DNA from 3 places in the Paraliobacillus sp. X-1268 genome. Region 1 is predicted to be linked to each of the others. Evidence: riboswitches for the same ligand, from Rfam matches in the RefSeq annotation. Region 1 holds a riboswitch; each other region holds the start of a gene.

Region 1 (11,044 bases):
TACTAACCATGTATTGCCATGCTTCATATGCATGTGAACAACTCATCATAAAGGCTGTTTGTAAAAAAGAACGAATTTCTGGATTAGCACTTTCCATTGCAGACCAGGCATATTCACGGCCAGCTCTTTTTAACGTTAATAAATAGTTCGTTGCCATCTCTCTATCATTCATATCTGTAACAGTCACTCTAGGTTGTACAGGTGGATAGGCATTCATATTTGACTGTGTATAATCGGATAGTATTTTACCATCTTCTTTAAATAATGGCAGTTCTGTTGTTGCACCTTCTACCTTGTTTAAAAATTCCACTTTCATATTATAATCTCTTACATGAAACGGGAAATGACGCTCTAATAATTGTTTGAGTTCCTGATCTTGAACATGATCTAACATGTACGCCATAGAAGTCACAGAGTTCACACAACTCATTGTTAATTCATTTAAATCTTGTAATTCGTGTGCAGCTAATTTCATTTTTTCTCCTCCTTTTCGGCTATAGTTTTGCTCAAAAAGTCTTATCTATACCAATTTTAAATTATTATTTACAATGTTTCTGGAATAAGTTTTGCCTTGATGAAAAGACTATCTATGTAAGACTTAACAAAGGAGTGTTTAGAAATGGGTGTACTATCAGGTAATCCAAAGAAACAACCACTTCATTATGGTGAAGTTTTTAGCATGTGGTCCTTTCTAACAGCTGCTAAAGGTAACTATGCGGCGTATCAAACATTTATTAACCATACAGGTGATAAAGAATTAAAAAATTTATTAGAAGATTTAAACCGAGGAATGAAACAGGAAATGGAAAGTGTGGAAGAGATTCTTAAAGTTAATGGAATAGCTTTGCCTCCTTCTCCTCCAGAACGTTCCCTCGCAGACATTGAAGATATTCCATCTGGTGCGAAGTTCAGTGATCAAGAAATTAGTGCTGTAGTTTCTGCAAACATTGCAGCAGGTTTAATCGCTTGTAGTACAATAATTGGACAGTCACTTCGCGAAGATATTGCCATGCTTTTTGGCCAGTTCCATATGAATAAAGCGCAAGCTGGAGCAAAAGCACTTCGATTAAATAAAGACAAAGGATGGATTATACTCCCTCCAATGCAAGCAAAGATTCCAAATAAAGAGTAGTAAAAAAAGCACTAGATTATTTCTAGTGCTTTTTTCTTGCTACTTTGTAATTCGAATTGGGTTTAACACACAAGGAGGAGGGAAAGCAGATCACCTTAAGTCTTAATTTCTAACACTTCCGCCGAATCACAGATCGTTTCCGTCGGATTAACACCTACTCCATTCGAGTCAAGCAGGATTATCCCATCTCTTCTAATGGCCATTTTTCTAATTTATAAGCCATATCCCAAAATAAATATTCATATTGACTGCTAAGTAAGAAGTGTTCTTTCATACGTTCTCGATCAGAGGCTGTTACAGTTTCAGCTAGTTGATCAAGTCTATCAATTTGTTCCTCTACTAATGCTCTGAACCAATCCGATCCGTATGCTTTAATCCATTCTTGATAAATTTGTTCATCTGGTGTTTTATTTTTTAACTGTTCTCCAACTTCATAATAAACCCAGTAGCAAGGTAATATTGCGGCAATCACATCACCTAGATGACCATGATAAGCAGCTCGATACATATGTGAACTATAAGCGTAAGAGGTAGGAGCAGGTTTAAATGCTCTTTGTTCTGCTTCAGTAATAGATAATAGCTTAGAAAAAGTACGATGTAATTCTAATTCTGCTTGATAAGTTCCTTGTGCATGTGCCGCCATACTACTGGTTGTTTCTAAATCTTCCGCCTTTGCAGCACCTATTGCCTGGACACGAGCAAATTGTGCTAAATAATAAGAGTCCTGCATGACATAATAGCGAAAGTTCTCTAAAGGTAATGTGCCATTACCAATCCCCTTAACAAAAGGATGATTAAAACTAGCTTGCCAAACTGGATCTGCCTCTTTCCGAATGTATTGTGAAAATTTCATCTCAACTTCCTCCCTATCTGCATAAAAAAACCACCTTCCTTGATTAAAAGAAAGTGGTGGCATGATAAAGTAAAAGAACCAAAGGACTTTATTCCCATCCACTTCCCTCCGCTAGTTTAAACTAGATCAGGTTCTAAGAGTCTTGAAGTAACACTTCAATCTCAGTCTTTTATAAAGACTCCTCTAGTGGTTTTTCTTGCTATTTTATTCTGTCTATAGAATAACATCTAGGAAGAAGATGTCAATACTCTTAAAGTAAACTTTCTTCCAGTGTCTTCATTTGATAAAAATAACCATTCTTTTTCATTAAATTCGTATAAGATCCCGATTCAATAATCTCACCATGATCCATGACTATAATTTGATCCATCTTTTCTAATCCTTTTAAACGGTGACTAACTAACAATAATGTATCTGTTTGTGCTTGTTCAAAAAGTTGTTTATATATTTTTTCTTCTGTTTTAGCATCAAGTGATGACGTTGGCTCATCTAAAATCCAAATATGACCGTTTTTCAAGATTGCTCTAGCAATTGCTAGACGTTGTTTTTCACCGCCAGAAAGATTCTCACCGTTTTCTAATACATGGTCATCGAGTGAAAAGTTTTCAAGTTGCACATTCATTAATGCTTCATGCAATACAATGTCATCTAAATCAGAATCTGCGATTAATAAGTTTTCACGGATTGTTCCATAAAAGAAATGATTTTCTTGTAGCACGACTTTTGACTGTTCCCACAATGCATTTCCTGAAACAGTTGAAATATCGTGGTGATCCCAATAAATTTTACCTGCTTGTACTTGCTGTAGTTTCAAAACTAACTGTAGTAAGGTTGATTTTCCTGAACCACTTGCTCCAACAATCGCTGTTTTCGAACCTGCAGGAATCTCTAAACTAAGTGATGGAATGGTTGTGCGCCAATCCCCCCTATACGTGAAGGTAATATTTTCAAATCCAATCATTGGTGGTTTATTAGTGATTTGTTCAACGTTAGTTTCGACTTCGCTAACTTGAATATCTGGATCCTCCACTACCTCATACAAACGGCTGGATGCATCGCGACTTTCTTGCATATAAATTGGGAAAACAGCCATTGGAGCAGCAGGTTCAAAAACGGTTAGTGAGATCATAACAAGCATAGCTAAAAATATCCCTTCTAACCTACCATCTACAACCAAATAAGCTCCGACTGCAAGTACGAACCAGCTTACGATAAAGGTTATAAAACCATTAAACGATTGACTATAGACTTTATTAATATTTTCACGTTTTTGTTTTTCAATATAACTTTCTGATTGCGTAGTTATTTGTTCTTGTTTTTTTTCTAATTGTTGAAATATCTTTAAATCTCGAAAACCATACATCAATTCAGTAATTTCCGTTGAAAGATCTCCACGTTCTTGTCTGACTTTACCATTAATTCTTACTTGTCGTAACGAAAAAAAAGCTGGGATAACAAATACCGTTAGTAAGAAACCAACTAATAAAATAAGCGCGATTTCAATGGAATAAAAGCTACTAAATAAGATTGTTGTTACAAAAACGAGTAATAACACAATTGGTGGATAAAAAACACGTAAAAAGAAATTCTGTAAACTCTCCACATCTCCTACTACTCGACCAAGTATGTCTCCACTTCTATACTTATGAAAAATTTGTGGAACAAGAGGTTCTAACTTTTCAAAAAAAGTAACACGTAAATTACTTAAGATAGTAAAAGTTGCCCTGTGAGAATAAATACGTTCGCCATATTTTGAACTAGCTTTAATAAACCCAAGTAATTTAACTGTAGAAGTAAGCATAATTAATGCATAGAATGGAGGCATTAAAGCTGCTTTGGAAATAAGATAGCCACTAGCAGCAAATAGTCCAACGCTACTAATACCAGCAATAAAACCAAATAAAATAGCAAACAAAATATCCCTTTTCTCAATCAACATAAGTTTTATGACTTTAAAAAGAGCGCTCATGCTTCTTCTCCCCCCTGTTGAATCGTCACCATATCTTTATAAGCAGGTAAAGTAGCTAGCAATGTTTCGTGTGTTCCTATCGCTAGTAATTGTCCTTTTTCCATAAATAGAATTTGATCTGCTTTTTTAATCGTGTGTAATCGATGTGCTACCGTGATAACAGTTGCCGTTTTGGACAATTGTTCGATAGATTGTTGTAAGATTTTTTCTGTAGCTAGATCAAGTCCACGTGTTGGTTCATCGAGTAAGACAACTTTTGGCTTTTTTAAAAATGCACGTGCAATAGATACACGTTGTTTTTCCCCGCTAGATAATCCTCGACCAGCTTCTCCAATGGGTGTATCGTATTGTTTCTCCAATGATTCAATCAATGGCGCAATTCCTGCTAACTGCGCAGCTTTTCGTATATCCTGTTCATCAACTGGTAAGTTTGTTCCCATTTCGATATTCTCGCCGATTGTACCTGAAAAGATATATGGTTGCTGTGAAATATAAGAAAGCTTCCCAAGCCATGATGACTCCGAAAATTCAACAAGCGGTTGATTATCAAGTTTGATTGCACCATGTTCAGGAGTGATCATACCAGCCAACAAATGTAATAACGTAGATTTACCCGCACCACTTGCTCCTACAATTGCTATCTTCTGTTTCGGGTGAAAAGTCGCTGTGATAGCCTGCAAGTTAAAATTACTATCTGGATAACTAAAGTCTACCTGTTCCAACGTAATCATTGGAGGTCCGCCTTCTTTACTTAATTGCTTTTCTCCCCATTGTATCGCACCGTCTTCTTCATCGAATTCTTCTAATACTTTTTTAGCGGCGCCCAAACTACTTCTACCATTATGAAAAGTCGTACCAAGTTCTTTCAACGACGTAAAAAATTCAGGTACAAGCACAAGTATGACAAATGCAGTGAAAAACGAAATACTTTCATATATTATTAACTGGATAGCTAATTCCAAAGCAACAATACCAATACTTAGCATCGAAATGACTTCAAGCATAAAAGATTGAGTGAAAGCAACTTTTAAAATCTCCATTGTCGTATCTCGAAAGCCTAAACTACTCTTTTCAATTTTATCTTTCTGCTGTTTTGTTCGGTTAAATAGTTTTAATGTAACAAGACCTTGTAATGTATCTAAAAAAGTGCCAGAAAAAGAAGCTAATTTATCTAGCTTTTCTTCTGACTTTTTTTGTGTTTGTAAGCCAATTACAATCATAAAAATTGGAATAAACGGTGCTGTAACAAGCAATATAATTCCTGAATTAACATGTTGAGTGAAAATTACGATCATGGCAAGTAACGGTACAAAAGTACTCTGCATTACTTGAGGAATAAACTGACTATAAAAACTATCCATCTCATCGACACCGTCTAATAACATACTAACTTTCTTACCCGTTTGTCCTTTTTCAGCCAGTTGAACAGGACGGGCAGCATATTTAGATAATAGTTTTTTACGTACATTTCCTTTTACATCACTTGCTAGTGAAACACCAATTCGTTTACTTATATAATCCGTTAATGCGCGAATAAATAGAACGATTAACAATAACAGTAGCCATGGAATCATCGCATGAAACGTTTGGTTTTTTAAAAAGACCCCATCGACAATAGTTGTCATAGCAAAAGCCTGTACAATTATAGAGAGGCCTAGTGTTACGGTTAATCCAATTAAGAAGAAGATTCTTATTTTATGCATCCATACGGTTTGCTGTAAATTTTGCATGAACGACTCAGTCCTTTAATACAAATTTTGCGTACACAATTATTTTTTCCCTTTCGCATAATCTGCATTAAATAGAAATAAACGCATGAGCAAGAAAAGAGAAGGTACTAACAAGAGTAATCCCCCAATGAAGGCCACAATTAAAGCAATACCCATAGCTTCATTCGTTACACTATCCTCTATGTGAATGTACGGATCAAGCAAATATGGGTACTGCGCAACACCATAGCCAAAGAATGCAAAGAAAAATTGCAACATAATGGCGATAAACGCTGATCCATAATTTCTGCCAATATATAATAGACCCATTGCTATTAAGAAAAAGCCCATAGATAAACCGAATATCCACCATAGATCTAACATATTATCAAAATGACGTTCGTTATGCTGACCTAAAGCAATCATTGTCGTTAAAGCCATTATAATTGTTGGTGTAGCCCAAAAGAGAGCCCATTTTCGCACTATTTTAAGAGCTGCGTGATCATTTGCTCGGGAAGCATAGTACGTTAAAAAACTCGCACTAATGAATAATAGTGCCGTTATCGCTAATGCAACAATACTCCATGCTAAAGGACTTGTGAACAATTCCAAATATTTAAGCGAAACTACACCATTTTCTTCGGTTATGAATCCACCTTCTGAAATAGTTAGCGCAACTGATAAAGAGGCTGGAATTAACAACCCAGTTGCTCCATATAAAAACATGTAAATATTACTTTGTTTTGACCCATAATTTTCAAAAGCATAAAATGATCCTCGAATAGCTAACAGTACGATAGCAAAGCTTGCTGGAACGAGTAAAGCAGAACCATAATAATATGCCGTTGATGGGAAAAAGCCTACTATTCCAACAAAAAAGAAAACTAGAAACACATTCGTAACTTCCCAAACCGGTGATAAATATCTTGAAATTATTTGATTGATAATATGATCTTGTTTCGTCATTTTTGCGTAAAAGGCGTAAAACCCTGCACCGAAATCGATCGATGCAATGATCAGATACCCATACAAAAATAACCATAGAACAGTAATTCCAATTATTTCATAACTCATTTTTCTTCCCCCTCTTCCATAGTTTCAGGGTAGTGTTTTTCTAATTCTATCTCTGCCGGATTGTCTTTAAATAATTTTCTTAACGTGATAACAAATAATGTACCTAAAACAATATATAAAGCTAAAAACAAAAAGAACATATGCAAAATATATGGAGATGATGTTGCTGCTTCTTCAACTCGCATATAACCACGCAAAATCCATGGCTGTCTTCCTTCTTCTGCGTATATCCAACCGAATTCTACAGCTAACATTGCTAATGGTCCAGTTAATGCTATAAGCCAAAGCATAAATTTATTATTTTCATCCCATTTTTTAAATCGAGTTAGAACCAGATAGAGAAATGAAATACCGATTAAAAACATTCCAATTGAAACCATTGAATCAAACATATAATGTATCCACAATGGTGGACGTTCATCTTCGGGCGTTTCTTCTAAACCTGTAACTTCGCTCATGAAATTTCCATGTGCTAAAAAGCTTAACGCTCCAGGTATTCGAATTGCGCCAACAATTTCATTGTCTTCATTTAGCCAGCCAAATAAGAGCAGATCAGCGTTCTCTTCTGTTTCAAAAAGCCATTCTGCAGCAGCTAATTTTTCAGGCTGATTATTTGCCAGATATTTTGCCGATGCGTCTCCTGCAACTGCTGTTATTAAAGAGAATACAAACATTGAGATCACAGTTAGCTTTAACGCCTTTTTATGATACTCAGTAGCCCCTTTTCGTCGTAATAATGCAATTGCAGCAATCGTTGCTAGTATTGCGGCAACTGTAAGATATGATCCTCCTACTACATGCGCAATTCTAGTTGGTGCAGATGGATTTAACATTGCTTCAAGTGGATTGACAGCAGCGAACTCTCCATTCTCCATTGTGAAGCCATCAGGTGAATTCATAAACGAATTTACTGTCGTAATGAAAACTGCAGACATACCTGCTCCAATTACAATTGGTAATGAAATAAACCAATGTGTAAATTTCCCTTTAAATCGGTTCCACGTATATAAATAGATACCTAAGAAAATTGCTTCAAAGAAAAAAGCGAAAACTTCCATAAATAACGGTAATGCTATTACATTACCTGCAAGTTGCATAAAGTTTGGCCAAACTAATGAAAGTTGCAGACCAATTGCTGTTCCTGTAACAACACCAATTGCGACAGTTATAACAAAACCTCTTGCCCATCGCTTCGCTAATAACTCATAATGTTTGTCTTTCTTTTTAATTCCGATAAATTCTGCTAATGAAATAAATAATGGCACACCAACACCTAATGTCGCAAAGATGATATGAAATGTCAGGGTCATTGCTGTGATTAATCTACTTATGGTGACTGTATCAAATTCCATTGGTTATTCCTCCTTCGCGGCTATTACATTTAAGTGAAGTAATACACATACTATGTTTTCTATCTTAACATTTATCAAGTAAGAAATGTTATCCTTTTACATTATAAACTTTAAGGTTCAAAAAGTTGTGAATAGCTAATGAAGTTTCTGTGACGAATTCGTGACGATTACCTTTTATTAAAATATCATTGCTCTTAATTTACCTTTTAACGTATTAAATAAACCATTATTTTCGTGAAAGTTTGAATTGATCTATTTAAAGCATCAAAATATCACGAATGTCATCTTCCGTAATTGCCGCGCTAATTTGTTCTTCTGAATCAATGATTTCACCGATTAGATTTCTTTTTTTATCTTGTAATGCGTGCATCTTTTCTTCAATTGTTCCTTTAGAAACAAGTTTTATCACTTGTACATCTCGAGTTTGTCCAAATCGGTAAGCACGGTCCGCAGCTTGTTCTTCGACAGCAGGATTCCACCAGCTATCATAGAAAATCACAGTATCAGCTCCTGTTAAATTAAGTCCTTGTCCACCTGCTTTCATTGATATAAGGAAGATATCTCGTACACCATCATTAAAATGGTTACATGTTTTAAGACGATCTTCAGCAGGTGTTTGTCCATCAAGATAGAAATAAGCATGTTCTCTGTTGGTTAATTCTCTACCAATTAGATCGAGCATCTTCGTAAATTGCGAGAAGATTAACACCCTTCTACCTGATTGTTTAATCTCTTCAACTATAGCCAACAATTGCTCGAATTTTGCTGATGTTCCTGTGTAACCATCAATAAAAAGACTTGGATGACAGCAGATCTGTCGTAATCTTGTTAATCCTGCCAAAATTCGAATTTTGTTTTTTCGAAATGTCTCTTTATCCAAATGTTTTACTGTGTCATGTCTTAGTTTAGCCAAATATGCTGTATATAGTTTCTTTTGTTCCGAAAATAACTCAATTGTTTCGAGTGTTTCTGTTTTTTTAGGAAGTTCTTTTAATACTGTAGTCTTCAACCTACGAAGTAGAAAAGGACGCGATCTCCTTGCTATTGTCTTTCTAGAAAGTGTGCTGTATTCCTTAAGTCCTAAAAATAGATCTGGAAAGATAACGTGGAAAATAGCCCATAATTCTTCTATTGTATTTTCTACTGGTGTTCCTGTTAGAGCAAATTTATGATCAGCATCAATCCGTTTAACGGATCTGGCTGTTTGAGTGACAGGATTCTTAAAAGCCTGTGCTTCATCAAAAAAGACAGTATGATAAACATTCTTTTCAAAAATTCGGATGTCCTGACGCACAATTGGATAGGAAGTAATAATGACATCCATCTTCAGTAGATTTGTTTGTTGTTTCATCCTTTTATTTTTATTTCCGCCAATAACAATCGCTTTTATTTCTGGTGCGAATTTAGTAAGCTCAGTTAACCAATTAAAGGTAATAGATGATGGGCATACAATCAATATTGGCCGCTTCTGTTCCCGAATGGCTGGCAACTCAGATAAAATATAAGTAATACTCTGAATCGTTTTACCAAGTCCCATGTCATCGGCTAATATTCCACCGAAGCCATAGCTAGCTAGTGTTCTTAACCATTGGTAACCATCTACTTGATAATCCCTTAAAATAGATATTAATTTTTCAGGTACAGCAAAAGCAATATTTTTAGGATCTTCAATTGTTTTTAAAAAGTGGCGAAATGAGTCTTCCACTAAAAAGGTATTGCTCGATTCGACCGAATCGAGTATCTCCATATACTTAACTATTGGAATGGTTAAACCATCTACTAAATTACCGGTTTCTTCTCTAGGTAGACCTTGAAGAAAACGATTTATCTCGTCAAATTCTTTTGTATTTAATGTGAGTAAAGCACCATTTTGCAAACGATAATATTTACGCTTTTCTTCCAATGCTTCTAAAAGTTCTCGAATTTCATCATCTGGTATTCCATCCATTTCAAAAGTGAATTCTAGCCAGTTTGTTCTTTCTCTTTTAAACTTCACTCTTATTTTGGGAAACGAGTTACTTTTTACAATCCGGTTTCTAATTGCAGTTGTTGTATAAACTTGTGTCAACCGTTGTAAATCTGGAAGCTTATAATATAAAAAGTCATATTCTAACTCCTCATTATAAAGAACATATCCACTCTCAGTCGTAGCAAACAGACTATCTTCCATAACTTGCAAAATTTCGGCTTCTTTAGCTTCATCTCTTATAAACAGGGTATTTAACGTTGGTTCCCTATTTTCTAATGGATTAATCACAGTATTTTCATAATGAAATTCTAGTCCTGCCAGCAAACGGTTCTTAACACGATCCAGATAGAGTTTAGCAATCAACGGGATTTGTACAACATTTTTTTGTAGTTCTTTTGAAATCGTAACCTTTCCTAATCCATTCAGTCCTGGTACAACTTTTTCTAAAAAAAAGTTTACTTGCTGATTAGGGATTGGTATTTTATTCGCATTTGAATTATCTAATATTCTTTTTAATTCCGTTAATTGCTTCGTGTGTTGCTGATTTAATTGTTCGAATTTACCATCGAAGAAGACCATCTTATAGGACAGAAACACAATCATATTATCTAAGCCGTCTACAATTAATTGGTAACCATCTTCAGCTGTCTCAATTAATTCAAACAGTAACGGTAATTTTTCTTCGGTTAGTTGGATCCCTTGATAAGTAGCTGATTTATAATGAACAGTAACCTCTGATACGTTTTTTAATGACGGTAATATTTTGGCCCATGAAGTAGCAGGAATGAGTATTTGCTGCTTTTTTATCTGATCGATGGTTTCACTCGATAAATGCTCGAGATAAAAACGTTCATCCGTCATAAGTTGAATTAGTAATTGAATAACTTCATCCGTCTTATGATTAAAACAATGTTCTTGTAAGTCAACTATAAACCCTGAAGAAATTCTATAGGATCTTCCTTCTTTAAGATTTGTTAGGAACGCTC
Region 2 (11,044 bases), on a different contig from region 1:
TTAGTTAATAAGAGGTGATTATATGAAATTCATCAAAAGGTTCGTACTAACTTTATTCATTTTAGGGTTAGTTGGTTATGGTGTTTATTATTTTGGTATGAACTATTTAGCCAATAAAGTGGTAACAGAAGTTGATGCCCAATTGACAGATGAAGATAGAGAAGAAGTAAGAGCTTATGTGGAAAGTGTTCCAACTTTAAAGGGTTATATTGAAGAGGCACCTTCGATAGATGAGACATCGCTTCCTTTTACTACAAAAGAAGAAGCCGCAAAGCAACTTGTAAAAAAGTTCTCTGTTTCTGAAATACAAAATATTCAAGCTGCTTTTCAAACTGGGATGTCGCAAGCGGAACAGCAAGTTTTAATAAGTGAATTAGAAAATAAGTTAACTCCAGAGGAATTAGATGCTTTAAAAGTAATTGTTTATAAAGAGCTATATCAAAAAAATTAGATGATAAAAAAATCTCATCCTATTATTTAGAATGAGATTTTTTTTATGCATTTAAACAAATTTATCTCTTGTTGCTCCTAAACCAAATGATGTCATTATAACTGATATAACGATAATAACAACTAGTGGTATACCCCATGTTTGGGTTAAATCATATATTAAACCGATCGCGATTGGACCAACTGCAGCTAAGAGGTATCCAAATGATTGGGCCATACCTGATAATTCTGCAGCTTGTTTTGCGGTTGTTGCTCTCATTCCTAATAAGGCAAGTGCTAAGCTAATACTTGAACCGAGAGCGAATCCGATAAGTGTGATTGCTACAATGGTAAAGGCTAAAGATCCTCCGAAAAAGAGAGCACCATACCCAAGTAAAGCAACGATTCCGATCCCAATCATAATACCTTGTTGGTTCCGCATGCGTCCTGCTAGAATGGGTGTTAAAAACGTGGCTGGTAAACTGACAAATTGCATATAAGATAGTAACCAACCACCAGTCGCAATAGTAAAGCCCTGGGCATGAATGATTTCAGGTAACCAAGATATCGTTACATAAAACATAAAGGACTGCATACCCATAAAAAGGGTAACCTGCCAAGCAAGAGGTGATTGGTATAAACGGCTTCCAGAAGTCGTATAGTACTCCGTTTCCACCTCTTTTGGTTGTTTTCGATAAAGTAAAAACCAAACAGTGATCCCGATAATTGCGAGTAACGCCCATAGACCTAAAGCATTTTGCCATCCAAGGCCAAGGTTTTTTGCTAAGGGAATACTAATACCTGAAGCTATTGCAGCGAATATCGACATACAAGTCGTATAAACGCCAGTCATCGTTCCGATATGTTTAGGGAACTTCTCTTTAATAATCCCTGGTAAAAGCACATTGCAGATTGCAATCCCTAATCCAACAAATATTGTTCCTAAATAGAGTGTTGGACTGGTTACAATCATTCGAATTAAAATGCCGATAAGTAAAAAGACTAATCCAATTAATATTGTTGCCTCATTACCATATTTGTTACGTAATTTAGGTGCGATTGGTGACATACAGGCAAATGCTAGTAACGGTAAACTAGTAATTAAACCCGCATTCCAATTAGCTAATCCCATTTGGTCACGAATTGTGCCAATTAAAGGTCCTACAGAAGTAATTGCAGGACGTAAGTTAAAAGATACAAGAATAATGCCAATCATAAAAAAGATCTGTTTTCCAGTAAAACGGCGTGTCATATAATCTATCTCCATCTATCATTTTTTGTGAACAGGACTTAGTATAGAATAATAACTGCACTAGATCAAATTAATCTTAGCTAACTCTTTTGTTTAAAGTGATATAAGTGGTAGGAAGAGGTAGTTATAAAGTATAATAAGGCAGGAAGTAGTTACTTATTTATCACAAATTAACTTCAATTAGTTCACTATAAAATTTTAAAAAGGAATGAAGCAAATGATAGTATCGTTTTTCAGAGAAATATTCTCATGGATAAAAGCAATTGCAATTGCATTAATCATTGTATTTGTCGTAAGAGAATTTTTAGTGACGCCCTCGATTGTTAAAGGAGAATCGATGATGCCTAGCTTGCAGGACGGTGATAGAATTATCATTAGTAAGTTAACATCAATTGATCGCTTTGACGAGATTGCATTTCAATCACCTGACAGAGATGAGAAGTACGTAAAACGTGTGATAGGTGTTGCAGGTGATTCAATTAAAATGGAAAATGATATTTTATATATAAATGGAATAGCTTATGATGAACCATACCTCGAAAAATTCAAGCAAAGCTTAAGTGGTGAGCAAAGTCTGACCGATGATTTTGATCTTGAAGCATTAACTGGAGAAACGATTGTTCCAGATGGTAAATTATTTGTATTAGGTGACAATCGATTGGTGAGCAGAGATAGCAGAGCGTTTGGCCTGATTACAGAGGAATCTGTGATTGGTGATGTTGTTTTTCGTATTTGGCCATTAGATCAATTTGGTATTCCAGAATAATCTACAAATAAATAAATGGAATCGTTTTGGTACATAATAAAGCCATCTTGAGAAAAGTTAGGTGAAAAGATGGAAATAAATAATTTATTGTATAACCCAGGTGATGTAGTCTATGTGATTATTAGGAATCCACATGTACAAGGAGCGGCCAATGTTCAACAAGCAGCTGTTGTGCATGATCCTGACCAACCGACTGACCTAGCTTTGTTTATATATGAAACGTATTATCCGTTAACAGATGAAGTTGCAATTTACCAATCTGAAACAGAAGCAGAAGAAGCTTTTTTAGAAGTGTTTGGTTCACCAGAAATTGAGGGTTATCATGGTTAAACCATTTGTACCACAACTTGTTTACTTTGAACCTCGTGCTTTGGAATATCCGTTAGGGAAGACATTGCATGACAAATTTTCAAAAATGGATATTGAAATAAGAGAAACAACTTCGCATAATCAAGTACGCAATTTACCTGGGGAGAATGATTTTCAAAAGTATCGTGTTGCAAAGTCAACATTAGTAGTAGGTTTAAGGAAGACATTGAAATTTGATACATCAAAACCATCGGCTGAATATGCAATTCCATTTGCGACAGGATGTATGGGACACTGTCACTATTGTTACTTGCAGACTACTATGGGGAGCAAGCCTTATATCAGAACTTATGTTAATACAGAAGAGATTTTTGAGACAGCTGAAGCATATATGAAAGAGCGTGCACCTGAGATTACTCGATTTGAAGCCTCTTGTACCTCTGACATTGTTGGAATTGATCATTTAACGCATACCCTTAAAGAGGCGATTGAATATTTTGGGCGATCAAAGTATGGTTTATTACGATTTGTTACAAAATTTGCGCATGTTGACCATTTACTAGATGCTGATCACAGAGGTCGTACAAGGTTTCGCTTTAGTATCAACGATGATTATGTCATTAAATTTTTTGAACCAGGTACTTCGCGTTTAAATGAAAGGGTAGAGGCTGCTGTTAAAGTTGCAGAGGCAGGTTATCCATTGGGGTTTATTATTGCACCAATATATTTACACGAGGGTTGGCGTGAAGGATATCAGTTGATGTTAGAAAGATTAGCAGATACGTTACCTGATACTGCCAAACGTGATTTAACCTTTGAGCTGATCCAGCATCGATTTACAGGACCCGCTAAACGTGTGATTCAAAAAAACTACCCGATGACAAAACTCGAGCTGGATGAATCAAAAAGAAAAACAAAGTGGGGCAGGTACGGTATTTGGAAATATGTTTATCAGGATAATGAACAAGAAGAAATGAAAGATCTTTTTATGAATACAATACCAAAATTATTTCCGAAAGCCAAAATTGAATATTTTACTTAATAACAACAAAAAATACCTCATCCACTTTAATGGACAAGGTATTTTTTATTGTACGCTATTAGAACCAGTTAATTGCTTCAGGTTTAAGATTATGAAAGATATGTTTTGTTTCTGTATATTCTTCAATTCCTAATTTACCAAGCTCACGTCCAATTCCTGATTGCTTATAGCCACCCCATGGTGCATGCGGGAAATATAGGTTGAATTCATTAATCCATACTGTTCCCATGCGCATTTTTGCAACACAGCGTTCAGCTTTAACAATATCATTTGTCCATACACCACCAGCAAGTCCGTAAATAGAATCATTAGCTAAGTTAATCGCTTCCTCTTCTGTTTTAAACTTTTCAACTGTAATAATAGGACCAAATGCTTCATCTTGTACTACTTTCATGTCTGTTGTACAATTTGTGAAAATAGTTGGTAAGTAGAAGAATCCATCTTGAAGTTCTGCGTCTTCTGGACGCTTGCCACCTACAGCAACTGTTGCGCCTTCTTGTTTGCCCATTTCTACATACTTTTCAACTTTTGCAAGATGTTCAGCGGAAATAAGTGGGCCCATTTGTGTAGCTTCATCAAAACCACTACCAAGTTTTATATGTTGAACACGTTTGACAAGTGCTTCAACAAAATCATCATGAATACTTTCTTCTAATATAAGTCGTGTTCCAGCTGAACAAATTTGTCCAGCGTGAAAATATACAGCATTTAGAGCTTGATCAATTGCAGTGTCAATATCCGCATCTGCAAAGACAACATTAGGATTCTTTCCGCCTAATTCTAAAGCAAGTTTTTTCACATTTATACTTGCTGCCTGCATAATTTTCTTTCCAGTAACGATTCCACCAGTAAAGGAAATTAAATCAACGTCGGTGCTACTAGCGAGTTCAGCTCCAACAGTCATTCCAGAGCCAAGAACAAGGTTAGCAACACCTTTAGGAACACCGGCTTCTTCTATTAATTCAAATACTTTTACTGTAGTTAGTGGTGTAATTTCACTTGGCTTCATTATTAATGTGTTTCCTGTTGCTAACGCAGGCGCTAATTTCCACGATGCTTGTAGCAATGGATAATTCCAAGGTGTAATTTGTCCACAGACACCAACTGGTTCATGAACAACTTTACTAATAGAGTTTGGAACAGGAGAATCAATTATTTCGCCACCGTTTTTATCCGCAATTTGGGCGTAATAACGAAATACGCCAGCGATATCATCCATATCCCCACGACTTTCTTCTACTGTCTTTCCGGTATCTAACGACTCTAATTCAGCTAATTCTTCTTTATCTCTTTCAATTAATCCGGCGATTTTTCTAACGATATTGCCTCGTTCAGTTGCAGGTGTTAACGGCCACTTGCCATGATCAAACGCTTCTCTTGCCGCAGCAATTGCAGCTTTAGAATCCGATTCGTCGCCTTCAGCAGCGGAAGCTATTATTTCTTGGTTAAAAGGGTTAATAATTTCTCTAGTCTTTCCAGATTTTGCTGTTACCCATTCTCCATTAATGTACTGTTTTAGTAAACGCAAATAATTCACTCCAATTTATTAAGTTTGTTAAAAAAATATTTAACGTTTTGAATTATATAAATTCTAACATGATGCTTATATTGTGTCAAAGTCAAAAAGTCGTTGAATGAACAACAAATAAACGATTAATTTCGCGCTAAGAAGTATAAATAACACTATCTCTGATTTGAAAATCCTTATTTTATATAGAAGAATTAGTAATTTGCATTAACAATTAAAAAAATATTATAAAGGCTCTAAGTACCTATATTATCATGATTTTAACCTATAAAACGCACTGAATTTGACTGTTTGCATTTGACATTTAATTTATAGTAGCTAACATTAAAGCTATAAAGAATAATTTTAATTCATTTAATTCTTTGGAGAAGGTGCCTTTAATGAATAATAAAGAGAATTCAAAAGCTAAACAGCAAATTGAAGCGGCTCAAGATATAGTGATTGGATCTATTACAGAAACGATGGATCTTTATGGTGTCACACCATCAGCAGCTAATTTATATGCTACGATGTATTTTAAAGATCAAATGACTTTGGATGAAATGCGTGAGGAATTAGAAATGAGTAAGCCTAGTATGAGCACCAGCGTACGTAAACTTCAGGAATTTGAAATGGTGAAAAAGACGTTCACACGTGGAAGTAGAAAACATACTTATGTAGCTGAAAAAAACTTTTTTCGATCGTTTATGGCGTTTTACTGTCAAATGTGGGAAAGAGAAGTCAAGACAAACATGGAGGCTATCAATCAATCCCAATTAGAGCTAAGTGAGGTAGTTGAAGACAAAACTGCTAGTCCACAAGATAGTGAGATGGCAAAAAAAACGTATGATCAATTAGAAGAGTCAAAAGTATACTATAATTGGTTGTCGCGTTTAGTTTCAAGTATAAGAAGTGAAGAAATATTTGAATTTTTACCTAAAGATTAGAGAATTATTAGGCAATATAATTGTCTCATAAAAATGCTCTTTAATGAAAACTATTAGAGAGTATTTTTATCTGAACTGTGTTAAATAAATACTTAATTAATAAAACGTTTTTAACGTTTTAAATATATAGAAACAAGGAGAGGGTAAGAATGAATAAGGTCAAAAAGGGGTTATTGAGTTTATTGTTCTTAACACTATTTGCTGTACTAATGGCTTGTGGTAGCGAGAATGCAGAGGATACGAGTAGTGAGGAAGAAACTAATAAAGGAACGATTAGTATCGGTCAAATTGATTGGGCTGAGAACATTGCTGTAACGAATATGTGGAAGTATATTCTTGAAGATGAAGGATATGACGTTGAACTAACCGTAATAGGTATGGGAACAACAATGCAAGCACTAGAAAGCCAGGAACTGGATGCTAGTTTAGAAATTTGGCTTCCGGTCCAAGATAAAAACTATTATGAAGAATACAATGAAGTTATTAATTTTTCTGAGGAAACATGGTTTGATAATGCAAAAGTAGGTTTAGTAGTTCCTTCGTATCTTGAAGATATTAATAGTGTAGAAGACTTAAATGCTAACAAGGAATTATTTAATTCAGAAATTACTGGATTTGGTCCTGGAGCTGGTACGATGGAAGTAACAGAGGAATTAATCACAGCTTATGACCTTGATTATGAGTTATTATCGAGTTCTGAACCTGCTATGATTGCAGCAATAGATCAAGCTATCAAAAATGAAGAGGCGATTGTATCTCCACTTTGGACACCACACTGGGTTTTCTCAGAATATGATTTAAAATTCTTAGATGATCCTGAAAATATTTATGGTGGCGTTGAAAAAATTCATCATGCGACTAGACATGGTTTTGAAGAGGATTTTGAAGAAGTTGATCAATGGTTTAAGAATTGGAAAATGAATGACGAACAAATTGGTGAATTAATAAATTATGTTGAAGATGCAGAAGAGCCTATTGATGGAGCTGGAGAATGGGTTGAAGAAAATAGAGACTTAATTGGCGAATGGATGAATAATTAAATTAAAATAAAACCTATGTTGATCAGTTAGCTGATTTACATAGGTTTTTTTGTTTCTGAAAATGTATCTATTTGACAATTAAGTTTAGACGTGATTAAGTAGAAGTATAATTTAATTAGTAATCCACTAGGGGCGCCATTTGGCTGAGATAAAGAGTTTTCTTTGGTCCCTTTGAACCTGAACTAGTTAATACTAGCGTAGGAAAGTGGAGTTGGGACCCGTTCGCATACTATTTGTGAATATATTAAAAGGAAACCGCTCCATTTTTGGGGGCGGTTTTTTGTATGGAAAAAATTAATATGATTATTGTAAAAAGGTTTAAATTAAATAAGGAGAGGGGTTGTATTAATGATAAAAATACCTACAGCACTGACGATTGCAGGTACTGATCCAACAGGTGGGGCAGGGATTCAAGCTGATTTAAAGTCATTTCAAGAAAGAGAAGTATATGGAATGAGTATTCTAACTTCTGCAGTTGCACAAAACACGCGTGGTGTTAGTGATCTGCATCATATGCCAATTGGATTTATTGAAAAGCAGATGCAAGCAGTGTTTGATGATATACCGCCAGATGCGATAAAAACAGGGATGGTTTCAACAATAGAAATGATGGAATTAATTGCAATGTATGTTAAAAAGCAAGATTCACCATATGTGATTGATCCAGTAATGGTTGCGACAAGTGGGCATGCTTTAATGGAAAAAGAGTCACGTCAAGTGATTCGAGATTTACTTATTCCACTTGCTACAATAGTTACTCCTAATGTTCCAGAAGCGGAAATATTAGTGAACTTTAAGATTGAGGATGTAGAAGATTTAAAGAAAGCAGCGAAGGTCATCGTTGATGAATTAGGGGCTGCTGCGGCAGTTGTCAAAGGTGGACATCTAGAAGGTAAAGCGGTTGATGTTTTGTATGATAAGCAAGTTTTTCATTTATTAGAAGCAGAACGTACGTATACAAAGCATACGCATGGAACTGGTTGTACGTTCTCGGCTGTGATTACAGCTGAATTAGCAAAAGGTCAACCTGTATTAGATGCAGTTACGATTGGTAAGCAGTTTATTACAGATGCGATTCGGTATACATTAAATATTGGTACAGGAAGCGGTCCAACAAATCATTGGGGTCATCGCTTGCAAGGTTTGCCAAATCAAAAGAAGGAGGAATAAATAATGAATAAGATTACGAGAATGATTGAATTGGTTAGAGAAAAAGAACCATTGGTACATAACATTACCAATGAGGTGGTCGTGAACTTTACTGCAAATGGTCTATATGCGATCGGTGCATCCCCTGTGATGGCAAGTGCAATCGAAGAGGTAGGAGAGATGGCGAAAAACGCTGACGGTTTGCTATTGAATATTGGAACATTAACTAGTAATCAAGCAGAGGCAATGATAGTCGCAGGAAAAGCTGCAAATGAAAAAGGTATCCCAGTGGTGCTTGATCCTGTAGCTGTTGGTGCTACATCATTACGTAGTGAAGTTGCTTCACGTATTTTAGAAGAGGTAAAGATTTCGTTAATACGAGGTAATGCAGGAGAGATAAGTAATTTATCTGGTGCGAAAGCAGAAGTAAGGGGTGTGGATTCTGTCGGTACACTTGATAATCGAAGTGTGGCCATTCATGCTGCTAAGCAATTGGGTGTGCCTGTAATGGTTACTGGTGTGAAAGATGTAATTACAGATGGTAAAGAATTATATACTATTTCAAATGGAACACAATTATTAACTAAAGTAACAGGAACTGGCTGTCTATTAGGTGCGGTTATAGCTGCTTTTTTAACAACCGGAGAAAAACCATTACTAGCAGCAACAGCAGCTGTGGCTTTTTATGATGTAGCAGCAGAACGTGCAAGACAAAACGCTTCTGCACCTGGGAGTTTTCAGATAGCCTTTTTAGATGCTTTATTTGAAACGAATGCACAGCATGTTTCAGAAAAAATAAATATAACACATGAAAGTCTAGATGAGGATTAAGATATGATCTTTACAAGAAAAGATTTACGCGTTTATTTTATTATGGGTAGCAATAATTGTGACCACTACTCTCCTTTGACCATCTTGGAGGGAGCATTAAAGGGCGGAGTCACGATGTTCCAGTTCCGTGAAAAAGGAATGGGGGCAAAGACGGGAGTAGATAAAAAGCAATTAGCACAAGATATGCAAAGGTTATGTCGAAAATATCAGGTGCCGTTTATTGTGAATGATGACCTTGATTTAGCTTTAGAAATAAAAGCAGATGGTGTTCATGTAGGACAGGAAGACGCTGGAATTGATAAAGTAAAGCTACTTTGCCCAAATGACTTTCTAGTAGGTGTATCAGCTACGAATGAGAAAGAAGCTGTCCAGGCGATGAAGAATGGTGCTGATTACATCGGTGTAGGTCCGATTTTCACTACAACTTCGAAATCGGATGCCAAAGAGCCTATTGATATAGAAGGAATTATTCGTATTAGAAGTTTAGTTGGCAACACGCCAATAGTTGCAATTGGTGGAATTAAGCAAAAGCATGTAGGCTCAATTATTTCTGCAGGGGCAGATGGTGTTTCTGTTATAGGAGCTATCACTCAAGCTTCTTCGCCTGAGAAAGCAACAAAAGAACTTTTAAGTAATTTCAGGTAATAGAAAAGCTGCTTCTTACTGTTTTGAAAAACAGTTTCTGTGAAATAATAGTATTTCTCTATATAAATTGATTTAAATATGCTATTTTTATAGAAAAGAGGTGATAGGATTTGTTCACATATAAAATTGATGATGACTTGGAACTGAAACTATTAGACTTACAAGATGCACCGCGAACTTTCGCTTTGGTTGATCAATCTAGAGAACATCTAAGAAATTGGTTAGCTTGGGTTGACAAAACGAATACTGTTAAAGATAGTGAAAAATTTATTCAAGCTACTATGAAGGGGTTTGTTGATCGTCAATCATTAAATACTGCTATTATATACAAAGGCGAGATGGTAGGTATTGCGGGATATAACGAATTAGATTGGACTAACAAAGTAGCGTATATTGGGTATTGGTTAGGACAGGACTATCAAGGTTATGGAATTATGACGAAGGTTACGAAAAGGTTAACAGATTATGCAATAAATGATTTAGAGTTAAATCGTGTTGATATTCGTGCAGCGGTAGAGAATAAAAAAAGTAGAGCGATTCCAGAACGCCTTGGTTTCAAAATGGAAGGCCAATTAAGACAAGCAGAATACGTGAATGACAAGTATCTGGATCACGTCGTATATAGCATGCTAGCAGCAGACTGGAAAGTAATATAAAAAACTTCTCCAAAATTATTGCATTAAAAACGTTTTCCTTCGCATGATGTACTATTGTCGAAGCAATCTTTGTCATACAAGAAAGTGTGATTCAGCAGAAGCAGTGACAATTTCATTTGATAGACTAAATTGAATCAAAAACAATGAGTTATGATTCTGTGTTAAATTGGATCCTCAGAATAGCGGAGGAAGCAAATGGGTGACACTCTAGTGGGAACAGCAGAAGCCGAAGATCCACTTGGTAAAGTGTTTTTCTTTACCAAGTTAGCTGAGGCTGTGCCCCCATAGCCGTCAAGCTAAGGATAAACTATAGAAAAAACAAACATTACGCAACTAACTTCTAACATAAAGTTGAATTATTTTCCAATTAGATGTATGCGTAATAATAAGCCACTTTACTATTTTAAAAAAATGTATAACGTAATCCTATACTGCTTGGAAGGTTTGTTCATACGTAAGATATAGAATGTC
Region 3 (11,044 bases), on a different contig from region 1:
ATCACCATTGGAAACGTGTGCGATCTCATGTGCAATAACGCCTTCAACCGCATCATCATCTAACGTGTTCAAAAGACCAACTGAAACCGCAACGAGTGACCGTTTCTTAGAAGGTCCTGTCGCAAAAGCGTTAACTTCTGCTGATTGATAAATTCCAACCTCTGGCATATGAACGAGGCCTGCTGCACGTGATAAACGATGTACCTTTTCAACTACAGCACGTTCATGTGCTGCTAATTGACCACTTGGATCGATAACCTTTACTTTCATCATTTTCTTTGCAACCCAACGCGACATTGCTAATGAAATAAACGCTCCCGCGAAACCAATAAGTAGACTAAATACCATTAGCGACCCATAATTAATGCCTAATCCACCACCGGCATTCTCAAATGAACCACTTATATTTGTAAATGTTGTAAGTAGTGACCAGACAATTACAATTGTCGTCATTACTAGAATGTTTGTTAATAGAAAATAAAATATTCGTTTTCCCATTTATTGACCTCCATTACTATGATGAAACTTGTACAATCATTATAACAGAGAATTGATGTTTTATGCTGTTTATACACTTTTTACTAACTTTACCTACACTTATGGTAACTGTGTACTACCCATGAGAAAACGATCGCATTCTCTAGCCGCTTCTCTTCCTTCATTGATTGCCCAAACAATCAAACTCTGACCTCGGCGCATATCCCCAGCTGCAAATACGCCATCGAGGTTTGTTTTATATTGACCATAATCTGCTTTTACGTTTGATCTTGAATCTGTCTTTACATTCATTTCCTTAATTAAACTTTGTTCTGGTCCTGTAAAACCTATTGCTAATAAAACAAGCTGTGCTGGCCAAACTCTTTCTGTTCCTGGAATCTCTTGTTTTATTCTATTACCGAATTCATCGATGTACTGTTCCACATCGATAGTATGGACTTCTTTCACCTGGTTGTTTTCGTCACCAACAAACTTCTTCGTTTGGACGGTGTACGCACGAGGGTCTGTTCCAAATACAGCTTTTGCTTCTTTGTGACCATATTCTACACGATGAATGATCGGCCACTCCGGCCACGGATTATCTGCTTGTCTTTCAGCAGGTTTTTTCTGATTGTAATCGAATTGTGTTAAGCTCTTACAATTATGGCGGATACTTGTTGAGAGACAATCTGTTCCAGTATCACCACCCCCAATAACGATGACATCTTTAGCTTTAGCTGAAATATAGTTATCATCTTTTAATTCAGAGTCCAGTAGACTTTTCGTGTTTGTATGAAGGAAATCCATTGCATAATGAATACCCCCGAGTTCTCTACCTTCTATCTTTAAATCGCGATGTTGGGTTGCACCTCCACAAAGGATAACAGCATCAAAATCATTTTGCAGATCTTTAACTGGGTAATCCTTTCCTACATCCGTATTAGGCATAAATGCAATGCCCTCTTTCTCTAACAGATCAACACGACGTTTAACAACTTCATACGGAAGCTTCATTTCCGGTATACCATACGTAAGCAATCCACCAATACGATCCGAACGTTCAAAGACAGTAACATGGTGACCTGCTTTGTTTAGTTGAGCTGCGGCAGCCAACCCAGCTGGACCAGAGCCAACAACTGCAACTTTTTTCTCTGTTCTTACACTAGGTGGCTCTGGCCTTACCCATCCTTCATCAAAACCTTTTTCAATTATAGCTCTTTCTATTGACCGAATTGCAACTGGAGGCTCGTTAATCCCTAACACACATGCCCCCTCACAAGGGGCAGGACAAGCCATACCAGTAAATTCGGGGAAATTATTCATTTTAAGTTCGCGAGCCAGCGCTTCCTTCCACTGATCTTGATAAACGAGATCGTTCCATTCTGGAATCAAATGATAAACTGGACATCCAGAAGTGTGTCCATTCATATCCGTTCCTGTCTGACAGGTTGGAATACCACAATCCATACACCGAGCCCCTTGTTCTTTCAACTCTGCTTCTGGCATTGGCAACTTATAATCTTTCCAATCCTTTGTTCGTGATAAAGGATCGCGTTCTGGCGTAGATTGACGTTTATATTCCTTAAAACCAGTTGGCTTTCCCATTCGTTCACCTCCATTACTTTATTGATTGTACGGCTTCAAATCCTTGTTCAAATGCTGTCATTGCCGCTTCATCTTTCGATAGTCCACTGGATTCTAAGTTGCTAATTCGTTCTCTCATTTCCAGATAATCTTTCGGTATAACACGGATAAACTTTGGTAGAACCTTTTCCCAGTTATCCACTATTCTTCGCGCATTTTTACTTTCTGTATAACCTAAGTATTTTTTTATAAGTTGAAAAACGGCTTCTGCTTCTGTTTTATCTTCTATTGTTTCGAGCTGTACTAATTCCTTGTTACACTTTGATTGGAAAGTTCCCTGTTCATCAAGTACGTAAGCTATACCACCTGACATTCCAGCAGCAAAGTTCTTGCCAGTTCGTCCTAATACAACTACCTTGCCACCCGTCATGTATTCACAACCATGATCACCGATACTTTCAACAACAACATTGGCGCCACTATTTCGCACACAGAAACGTTCTCCAGCTACGCCATAAATATATGCTTCACCACTAGTAGCACCGTAAAAAGAAACATTGCCAATTATCGTATTTTCTTCTGGAGAAAATGAGGATTTACGTGATGGTCGTGCAATAATTTTCCCACCTGATAAGCCTTTGCCAACATAATCATTGGCATCACCAATAAGGTTTAGTGTTAATCCTTTTGGAATGAAAGCACCAAAGCTTTGCCCTGCTGATCCTCTAAATTTCAAACGAATGGTGTCCTCCGGTAAACCTTCTATACCATATCGCCTAGTAATTTCGCTACCTAACATCGTACTAGTCGCGCGATTAATATTACGTATTCCTAATGAAAGAGTCACAGCTCGTTTATTTTCAAGTGCGTCTTTACATAATGGAATTAATTCTTGTTGATCTAATGTTTTATCAAGTCCATGAACTTGTTCAACAGTTTGATAACGACCAACAGCTTCTGGTACATCTGGTTTATAAAGTAATGCGGATAAATCGACATTTTTTGTCTTCCAATGATCGATCGCTACTTTCTTCTCTAATAGATCTGTTCGACCAATCATCTCATTGATCGTTCTACATCCTAACTCAGCCATTAGTTCTCTCGTTTCTTGTGCAATAAAGCGCATAAAATTAACGACGTGATCTGGTGAACCTGCGAATTTCTTGCGCAGTACAGGATCTTGAGTAGCAATACCAACAGGACAGGTATTCAAGTGACAAACCCGCATCATTACACAACCTAAAACAACCAATGGGGCAGTCGAGAAACCATATTCTTCTGCACCTAAAAGGGTTGCAATTACGACATCTCGGCCTGTCATCATTTTCCCATCTGTTTCGACAACAATTCTATCTCGTAATCGATTCATTAATAAAGTTTGATGCGTCTCTGCTAGACCAATTTCCCAAGGCATCCCAGTATGTTTTAAACTCGTTCTTGGAGCAGCACCTGTTCCACCATCATATCCACTAATTAAAACGAGATCAGCTCGTCCTTTTGCAACACCTGCAGCGATCGTACCTACCCCAACTGCAGAGACAAGTTTGACACTAATCCGAGCCTTTGGATTTGCGTTTTTTAGATTAAAAATCAATTCAGCTAGATCTTCAATCGAATAAATATCGTGGTGTGGAGGTGGAGATATTAAATCAACACCTGGCGTTGAATTTCTAACTTCTGCAATCATCGGATAAACTTTTTTACCTGGGAGATGTCCTCCCTCACCAGGTTTTGCTCCTTGTGCTACTTTAATTTGAATTTCATCTGCATTAACAAGATAATTACTTGATACACCAAAACGTCCTGATGCTACTTGTTTAATCGCGCTTCGTCTTAAATCACCGTTTTCATCAGGAATATAGCGACTAGGATCCTCTCCACCCTCACCAGAATTACTTCTTCCACCAATTCGATTCATCGCAATAGCCAATGATTCATGTGTTTCACTGCTAATTGAACCAAATGACATAGCACCTGTCTTAAATCGCTTGCATATCTTTTCTACTGATTCGACTTCATCAATTGGTATCGGTGTTGTTTTCTTAAAAGCAAGCAAGCCACGTAATGATTGTAAATTTTTATCCGTATCAATAATCATCCCTGAGTATTGCTTGAATAATTCGTAGTTATTTGTTCGACAAGCACTCTGCAGTAAATGAATCGTATGCGGATTATATTGATGATCTTCTGCATTCTGACGCCATTGAAAATCATCCCCTGGTTCTAAACCTTTTTCTCCACCACGCGAACGTTCGAATGCTTTTTTATGCCGCATTAGTACCTCTTGTGCAATCATATCCAATCCAATACCACCTAATCGAGAAGCTGTTCTAGTAAAATACTTCTCAATCACTACTGGATGAATACCAACAGCCTCAAAAATTTGTGCACCACGATAACTTTGAATCGTAGAAATGCCCATTTTAGATGAAACTTTAACGACACCATCCGTAGCTGAATGAATGTATATTTTTACCGCTTCATCTAAAGAAGTATCGCGTAAGTCTCCAGTTTCAATTAGACCTTCCAAAGAACGAAATGCTAAATAAGGATTAATTCCTTCTGCACCATAACCTAAAAGTGTTGCAAAATGATGGACTTGTCTAGCTTCTGCAGTTTCAATTAGTATGCTTACTTTTGTTCTCAAACCTTTTCGGATTAGATGGTGGTGTAAACCAGAGACAGCTAATAAAGCTGGAATAGCTGCACGTTTCGAATTAATACCACGATCTGATAGTATTAACAAGGTATAATCCTTTTCGATGGCTTGATCTGCTTCTGCAAACAATTGATCAAGAGCATCTTGTAAATCCTGTTTATTCGAACTATCAAATAAAATCGGTAATGTATGTGCTTTGAATCCTTCTAGTTCATTATGTCGAAGTGTCTCTAGTTGTTCATTCGTTAAGATCGGTGTTTGCAAGCGAATGTGTCGACAACTTTCCGGTTCTGGTTCAACTAAATTGCCTTCTTTCCCAATCGTAGTCTCAACAGCAATTACAATTTCTTCTCTAATTGCATCAATTGGTGGATTTGTAACTTGAGCAAACAACTGTTTAAAATAGTTATATAGTAATTGTGGTCTTTTAGATAAGATAGCTAACGGCGAATCATACCCCATTGAACCAACTGGATCTTTTTTATCCGTTACCATTGGTTTGATTATTTTATTTAATTCTTCATTTGTATAACCAAACGCAATTTGTTGTTCTAACAATTCAGTAGTACTTATACGATCCAGACTAACTTCTGATCCAGACAGATCCTCTAAATTTAACTTGTATTTGGCTAACCAATCTGCATAAGGATGTTCTTTATAAATGGAGTGTTTCACGTCATCATCTGGTATGATCACCCCTTTTTCTAAATCAACGAGTAACCTTTTTCCTGGTTGGAGTCTATCTTTATATGCAACATCCTCTGGCAAAATATCTAATGCACCAACTTCTGATCCTAAGACAATCATGCCATCCTTTGTAATATAATATCTAGCAGGACGTAATCCATTACGATCAAGACTAGCCCCGATCTTTCTCCCGTCCGTGTAAATAATTGCGGCCGGACCATCCCACGGTTCCATAAGTGTACTATGATACTCATAAAAGGCTCTTTCGTTTTCCTTCATTTCAAGATCATTTACCCACGGCTCTGGTATCATCATCATTGCGGTGTGTGCTAATGACCTTCCAGATTGATGCAAGAATTCAAAACAGTTATCAAACATCGTAGAATCACTGCCATCCATATCAATAACAGGTAGAATTTTTTCAAGTTCTTCTTGATTAAAAGCATTAGATCTGCAAAGTGACTCCCGCGCGCTCATCCAATTAACGTTACCTCTGATTGTATTAAACTCGCCATTATGTGCAATAAATCGATTTGGCTGCGCTCTTTCCCAACTTGGAAAGGTATTTGTACTAAACCGAGAATGGACAATAGCAAGTGCAGATTTAAAGTCTCGATTATTTAAATCAATGTAAAAGGAATCTAATTGTTCTGGGATTAACATTCCTTTGTAAACAATTGTAGACGTCGATAAACTACAGATAAATGTATTTTCTGTATCTTCTTTATTAGCAAGACCTTTTAATTTATTCTCCGCTTGTTTTCGAATAACATATAACTTTCTTTCAAAAGCTTCTCGACTTTTTAATTCAGTTGAAGGCGCAATAAAAACTTGCCGAATAAATGGTTTTACTTTTTTAGCAGAATCCCCAACATATGCGTCATTAACTGGGACCGTACGCCATCCAAGAAACTGTTGACCTTCTTCGGCAATAATCTGCTGGAGCTTAAGCTCACTTGTTCTTCTTATATCAGGTTCTTGTGGAAGAAAGACCATACCAACTGCATATTTCCCTTCGGCTGGTAACTCGATATCTAAATCCTCACATTTATCACGAAAAAAAGCATCTGGAATTTGTGTGAGAATGCCGGCACCGTCACCGGTACTGATATCTGCTGATTGTCCCCCGCGGTGTTCTAGATTACAAAGTATCGTAACTGCATGTTGAACAATATCATGCGTTTTCCTACCGTCTATGTTGGCAATCATTCCAATACCACATGCATCGTGTTCATTTTCTGGGTGATATAATCCTTGAGGAGTAGGATAACCGTACTGTTTCATGACAACATCCCTTCTTAATAACAAATGTAATTTAATCTTGAGTATTCATAGTTTTTGCATTTTTTGCATAATCATGCATGATAATAAATTCATCTTTAATTCGAGCCATCAATTGCCTTCTATTTTGATGTGTAAAACAACATATTTTGTAAAGCCTATGTACTGATTAGCATTTGGAGGGAATTGAAATGAACAATGAATCATCTACACAGATTAATGTATTTAAAGTGGCGGCAACTTACATTGGAACCGTTGTCGGGGCTGGTTTTGCTTCCGGGCAAGAAGTCCTCCAGTTTTTTAGTGCATATGGAATAAATGGCCTATTTGGACTTACCTTTGCAACGCTCTTGTTTTTCTTTTTCGGCTATACGATTTTAGTAATTGGTAAAGCATTAAATGTTAGCTCTTATGTAGAGGTAGTGCGATTTACTAACGGAAAAATTATTGGTACGATCATCGATATTATTATTACAGTCTTTCTATTCGGTGCTTTAGCAGCCATGATAGCTGGAGCCGGTGCAATCTTTGATCAACAATTTCAGTTAGCCTCCTTATGGGGGACGATCTTAATGGCAATTATTTCACTACTAACTGTTATAACTGGAATGAAAGGTGTTATTAATGCCATCAGTTATGTTGTTCCAGTATTATTAGTTTCTGTTCTTTTTATCGCTATCTATAGTATCTCAATAAATCCAATTACAGCTGCAGATTTACAAGTATCGAAGTCCATTGAAGGCGCTGCACCAAATTGGTTCATTTCTGCTCTTAATTACGCTTCTTATAATCTTGTGATTGCCGTTGCAGTATTAGCACCAATGGGGGCGAAAGCTAAAAATAAAAAAAACCTACTATGGGGGGCTTTATTAGGTGGATTAGGTTTAGGGATAGGGATCATTGCTATTTTTTTCAGTATTTTAACGAATTTAGATAGTGTTTCAAATGTGGAAGTGCCCATGATTCTTATAGCTTCTAAAATTGCTCCATTTATTCAACTAATTTTTGCTATTGTATTATTTGCTGAAGTATATACCACTGCGGTCGGAAATTTATATGGATTTGTTTCAAGAATGAACTTTATCGCTGCACGCTTTCGAATTTGGGTGATTGCAGGCACAACACTAGCAGCTTTTTTATTCAGTCAAATTGGCTTTTCTGCTATGGTTAAATACTTATATCCTACTGTTGGTTATGGAGGTTTTCTATTTTTTGCGGGGTTAATTTATGTATGGATATTTAAAAGAGAACAATTAAAAGAATAAATACTTTAAAAAACTTCTACTTTTTTTGGTTTACTATTTCAAGTTTCTTCATAGAATTGGTTATGGACAACTTAGCTTATCCATCTTAAATTTCTGTAGGAGGAACAAAAAGTGGACTTTTTCCCATTACTATTCTCAATAACACCTGTTGCGACGATTGCATTATTAAAAATTATTGCAATTGACATTGTTCTTTCCGGTGATAATGCTGTTGTGATTGCAATGGCCACCAAGTCTTTACCAAAAAGACATCAAAATAGAGCAATACTTTTAGGCACGATTGGCGCTGTTCTGCTCCGAATATTTTTTGCAGTTATTATCATTTATTTAATGCAAATTCCTTTTGTAAATGTAATTGGTGGTTTATTACTTCTTTGGATAGCGTATAATTTACTTGTTGAAAAAGAAGAGGAAGCTACCATTACCTCACATACTGGTTTATTAAAAGCTGTTTCGACAATCATTGTTGCAGATGCGGTAATGAGTCTGGATAATGTTGTTGCTATTACAGGTGCGGCGCATGGGGATATTCGTATGATTATCATTGGCGTGATGGTTAGCATTCCTATTATGATATTCGGATCGAAACTAATCGTAAAAGTATTAGAAAAATATCGTTGGATAGCTTATATTGGTGCTGGTATTCTTGCGTGGACAGCCGGGGAAATGATTTTGACGGATCAAAAATTAATAGACTTACTTGATCTCTCTAATGGCTTATTTAACTATTTAATTGTTGGCTTCCTAACGCTAACTATTTTACTGCTTGGTTATATTAAAAGCGCAGCAGACAGCTATTAGTTTTAACTCCCCATTTATAAAACGGGGAGTTAAAACTAGTTTATTTTCGCTCAATTAATCTCGGAGTAGTTCCGATCAAAAGCACCAATAAGATCGCGCATAAAACAAAGGCACCCAACATGGTAATCCCGTTTGTAATCAATGAAAACAACACCACGTTCATATCATCAGGCGCGTATTCTCCCCAAAAAATAAATCCAGCAACAAAGTGCCAAAAGTAACGTGCAACAGAACCAACAAGTGTCGCGGTAATAACCCAAAATAACACTTTTTTCTTTTTCCCCATCTTCAGGTTCGATTGAATGACTTTATAAAATAGACCTGCAAAACCAATAAAAGCAAAGGCAATAAAATATTCAATAAATGCCTGAAGTGGAGTTAGAATATAGGCATCACCCAAGATAACTTGTAAAATACCCCAGATAAAGCCAGAAATTAAACTAACCCTAATCCCCCATCGAAACGCTAAAATTAAAATTGGAACCATAGCAAAAGAAATTGAAATCGATGGAGAAAGCCGAATCGACGGAAGTAAATCAAAAACAAACGCCAATGATGCAAAAAAGGACGCCTCAATCAACATAACCAAACTTAATTTTTTCATAAAAAAAACTCCCCTTTTTTAAACAAAAAACCTCAAGGGAGAACAGATATGTAAACGTAAATCTACATATCACGATCCACATTCCTGCGCTAGCATTAACTAACAGGTTCGAAGGGTTAGAACAACGTGTTCACTCTCAGCTTTTTAGCTCCCCTTGTGGTTTTGCTTATTTGATTTTCGAGTTCATCATATCATAAGATAATGAACTTGTCATACAAAATTTAGGGTTTTTTTTAAAAGGCGATAAATTTTGTAACTTTTATAAATTTCAAGTACAACCAGTTGCGTTCGCTATAAGCAACTGTCAAAATAGAGTACACATGAATAAAATAAAACGAAATCGCAGGTGACCTACATGATTGAGATAAAGACATCTACATTAAGCGACGGGGAATTCAATCGAGGCGTATTCGCTACACGCGACATAAAAAAAGGAGAAACAGTACATATTGCACCTGTTATTCCTTATCCAAACAAGGAGCACGAACACATAGAACAAACAGTACTGGATGATTACGTATTTGAATATGGTAAAAATCATACCGCGGTTGTTTTAGGATATGGCATGTTGTTTAATCATTCCTATACTCCAAATACCGATTACGATATAAACTTTCCAGATCATACCTTTGTATTTTTTGCTCACACAGATATAAAAGCTGGTGAAGAATTGCTAATTAACTATAATGGTGATGTTAATAACAATGACCCCTTATGGTTCAACATGAATTTTGATGAATTGAATAAATGATTAAAAAATTGAAAGCTCAATCCGCATTATACGTGGATTGGGCTTTTTCAATCTTATATTTCTTTAATATCAAAGGATTCAACACGATTAGTGTTTGAATTATAAATTACCGTGCCTTGGATTTTAACTCTTTCTTGAGGTGATTGTAAAATATAGTGATAGATTTCCTTTGTTTGATTTGGTGCTGGATTTGTTTTCTTAACAAAATTATATTCTGTTATATTATAATTCGGATAAGCTACCTCAGTAACTTCCAATAAATATTTTCCCCATTCTGCTTCCTCTACTTCTGGTGAAGATTCAAATTCAATATTTATTACCCCAACCGCTGGATCTGCACCTAATGCTTCAAATGCCTTTCGGTGTAGGTTAATTTTATCAGCTGGGAATCCAGGTACTTTATCAACAATTGTCACAATAACTTCTCTTAAAGTTTGGGAGAAAAGCTCACGTATCTTTAACGTTTGCCCACATTGATAAGGCGAATTCACACCTACAGCTGCTGTCATATATTCATTATGAGACCAAGGCATACCACATTGCGTAACACGTCCTCCTTCTGTCCATGTTGCTTGGCCTCTTGTGAATGGTTGCCGCCCCCAGTAATTTAATTGTTGTGGATATGGATGTAAATATGGAGACTCTCTATAAAACTGATTTAACGATTGATATTGATTATAATATGGATACATCATTTACCTCCTAGTTTTAGACTAGGATAGTTTATGTTTTATACAGGCGTATTTGTGATTAATTCAGAGACATTCAGTATATTCTCGTAATCAAAAAAAAGCCCCATCCACCTTTCATCTGGATAGGACCTAAAGATATTAATGAGATTGATTACTTGTTTCCAGCCATTCTCCTACAAATTCTTCTTCATCATAGTCAAAGAAATTCTTCATAATGTCTTCGCGATCATCAAGAAAAAGTTG

Evidence for each region. Region 1 has a riboswitch for thiamine pyrophosphate ahead of tenA (thiaminase II). Riboswitches for the same ligand answer to the same signal wherever they lie in the genome.
Region 2: another riboswitch for thiamine pyrophosphate. It lies ahead of thiD (bifunctional hydroxymethylpyrimidine kinase/phosphomethylpyrimidine kinase); the one in region 1 lies ahead of tenA (thiaminase II).
Region 3: another riboswitch for thiamine pyrophosphate. It lies ahead of thiT (energy-coupled thiamine transporter ThiT); the one in region 1 lies ahead of tenA (thiaminase II).

What each region holds. Positions count from the first base shown of each region.
Region 1 covers NZ_QJSK01000001.1:252,381-263,424, forward strand. The annotation lists gene D2K62_RS01395 (spore coat protein) at 1-475, opposite strand, end outside; gene D2K62_RS01400 (DUF3231 family protein) at 620-1,132, shown strand; gene tenA (thiaminase II) at 1,311-1,985, opposite strand; TPP riboswitch at 2,072-2,180, opposite strand; gene cydC (thiol reductant ABC exporter subunit CydC) at 2,236-3,954, opposite strand; gene cydD (thiol reductant ABC exporter subunit CydD) at 3,951-5,684, opposite strand; gene D2K62_RS01420 (cytochrome d ubiquinol oxidase subunit II) at 5,724-6,737, opposite strand; gene D2K62_RS01425 (cytochrome ubiquinol oxidase subunit I) at 6,734-8,089, opposite strand; gene D2K62_RS01430 (DEAD/DEAH box helicase) at 8,346-11,044, opposite strand, start outside.
Region 2 covers NZ_QJSK01000029.1:50-11,093, reverse strand. The annotation lists gene D2K62_RS17445 (hypothetical protein) at 23-451, shown strand; gene D2K62_RS17440 (CynX/NimT family MFS transporter) at 503-1,681, opposite strand; gene lepB (signal peptidase I) at 1,899-2,447, shown strand; gene D2K62_RS17430 (transcriptional regulator SplA domain-containing protein) at 2,517-2,777, shown strand; gene splB (spore photoproduct lyase) at 2,770-3,798, shown strand; gene betB (betaine-aldehyde dehydrogenase) at 3,857-5,326, opposite strand; gene cudC (choline uptake/conversion transcriptional regulator CudC) at 5,707-6,252, shown strand; gene D2K62_RS17410 (glycine betaine ABC transporter substrate-binding protein) at 6,402-7,292, shown strand; TPP riboswitch at 7,411-7,513, shown strand; gene thiD (bifunctional hydroxymethylpyrimidine kinase/phosphomethylpyrimidine kinase) at 7,641-8,462, shown strand; gene thiM (hydroxyethylthiazole kinase) at 8,466-9,272, shown strand; gene thiE (thiamine phosphate synthase) at 9,276-9,917, shown strand; gene D2K62_RS17390 (GNAT family N-acetyltransferase) at 10,028-10,573, shown strand.
Region 3 covers NZ_QJSK01000025.1:1,791-12,834, reverse strand. The annotation lists gene htpX (protease HtpX) at 1-498, opposite strand, end outside; gene D2K62_RS16830 (glutamate synthase subunit beta) at 598-2,082, opposite strand; gene gltB (glutamate synthase large subunit) at 2,096-6,691, opposite strand; gene D2K62_RS16820 (YkvI family membrane protein) at 6,880-7,953, shown strand; gene D2K62_RS16815 (TerC family protein) at 8,065-8,754, shown strand; gene thiT (energy-coupled thiamine transporter ThiT) at 8,795-9,358, opposite strand; TPP riboswitch at 9,423-9,523, opposite strand; gene D2K62_RS16805 (SET domain-containing protein) at 9,714-10,109, shown strand; gene D2K62_RS16800 (DUF3889 domain-containing protein) at 10,163-10,801, opposite strand; gene D2K62_RS16795 (flavin-containing monooxygenase) at 10,940-11,044, opposite strand, start outside.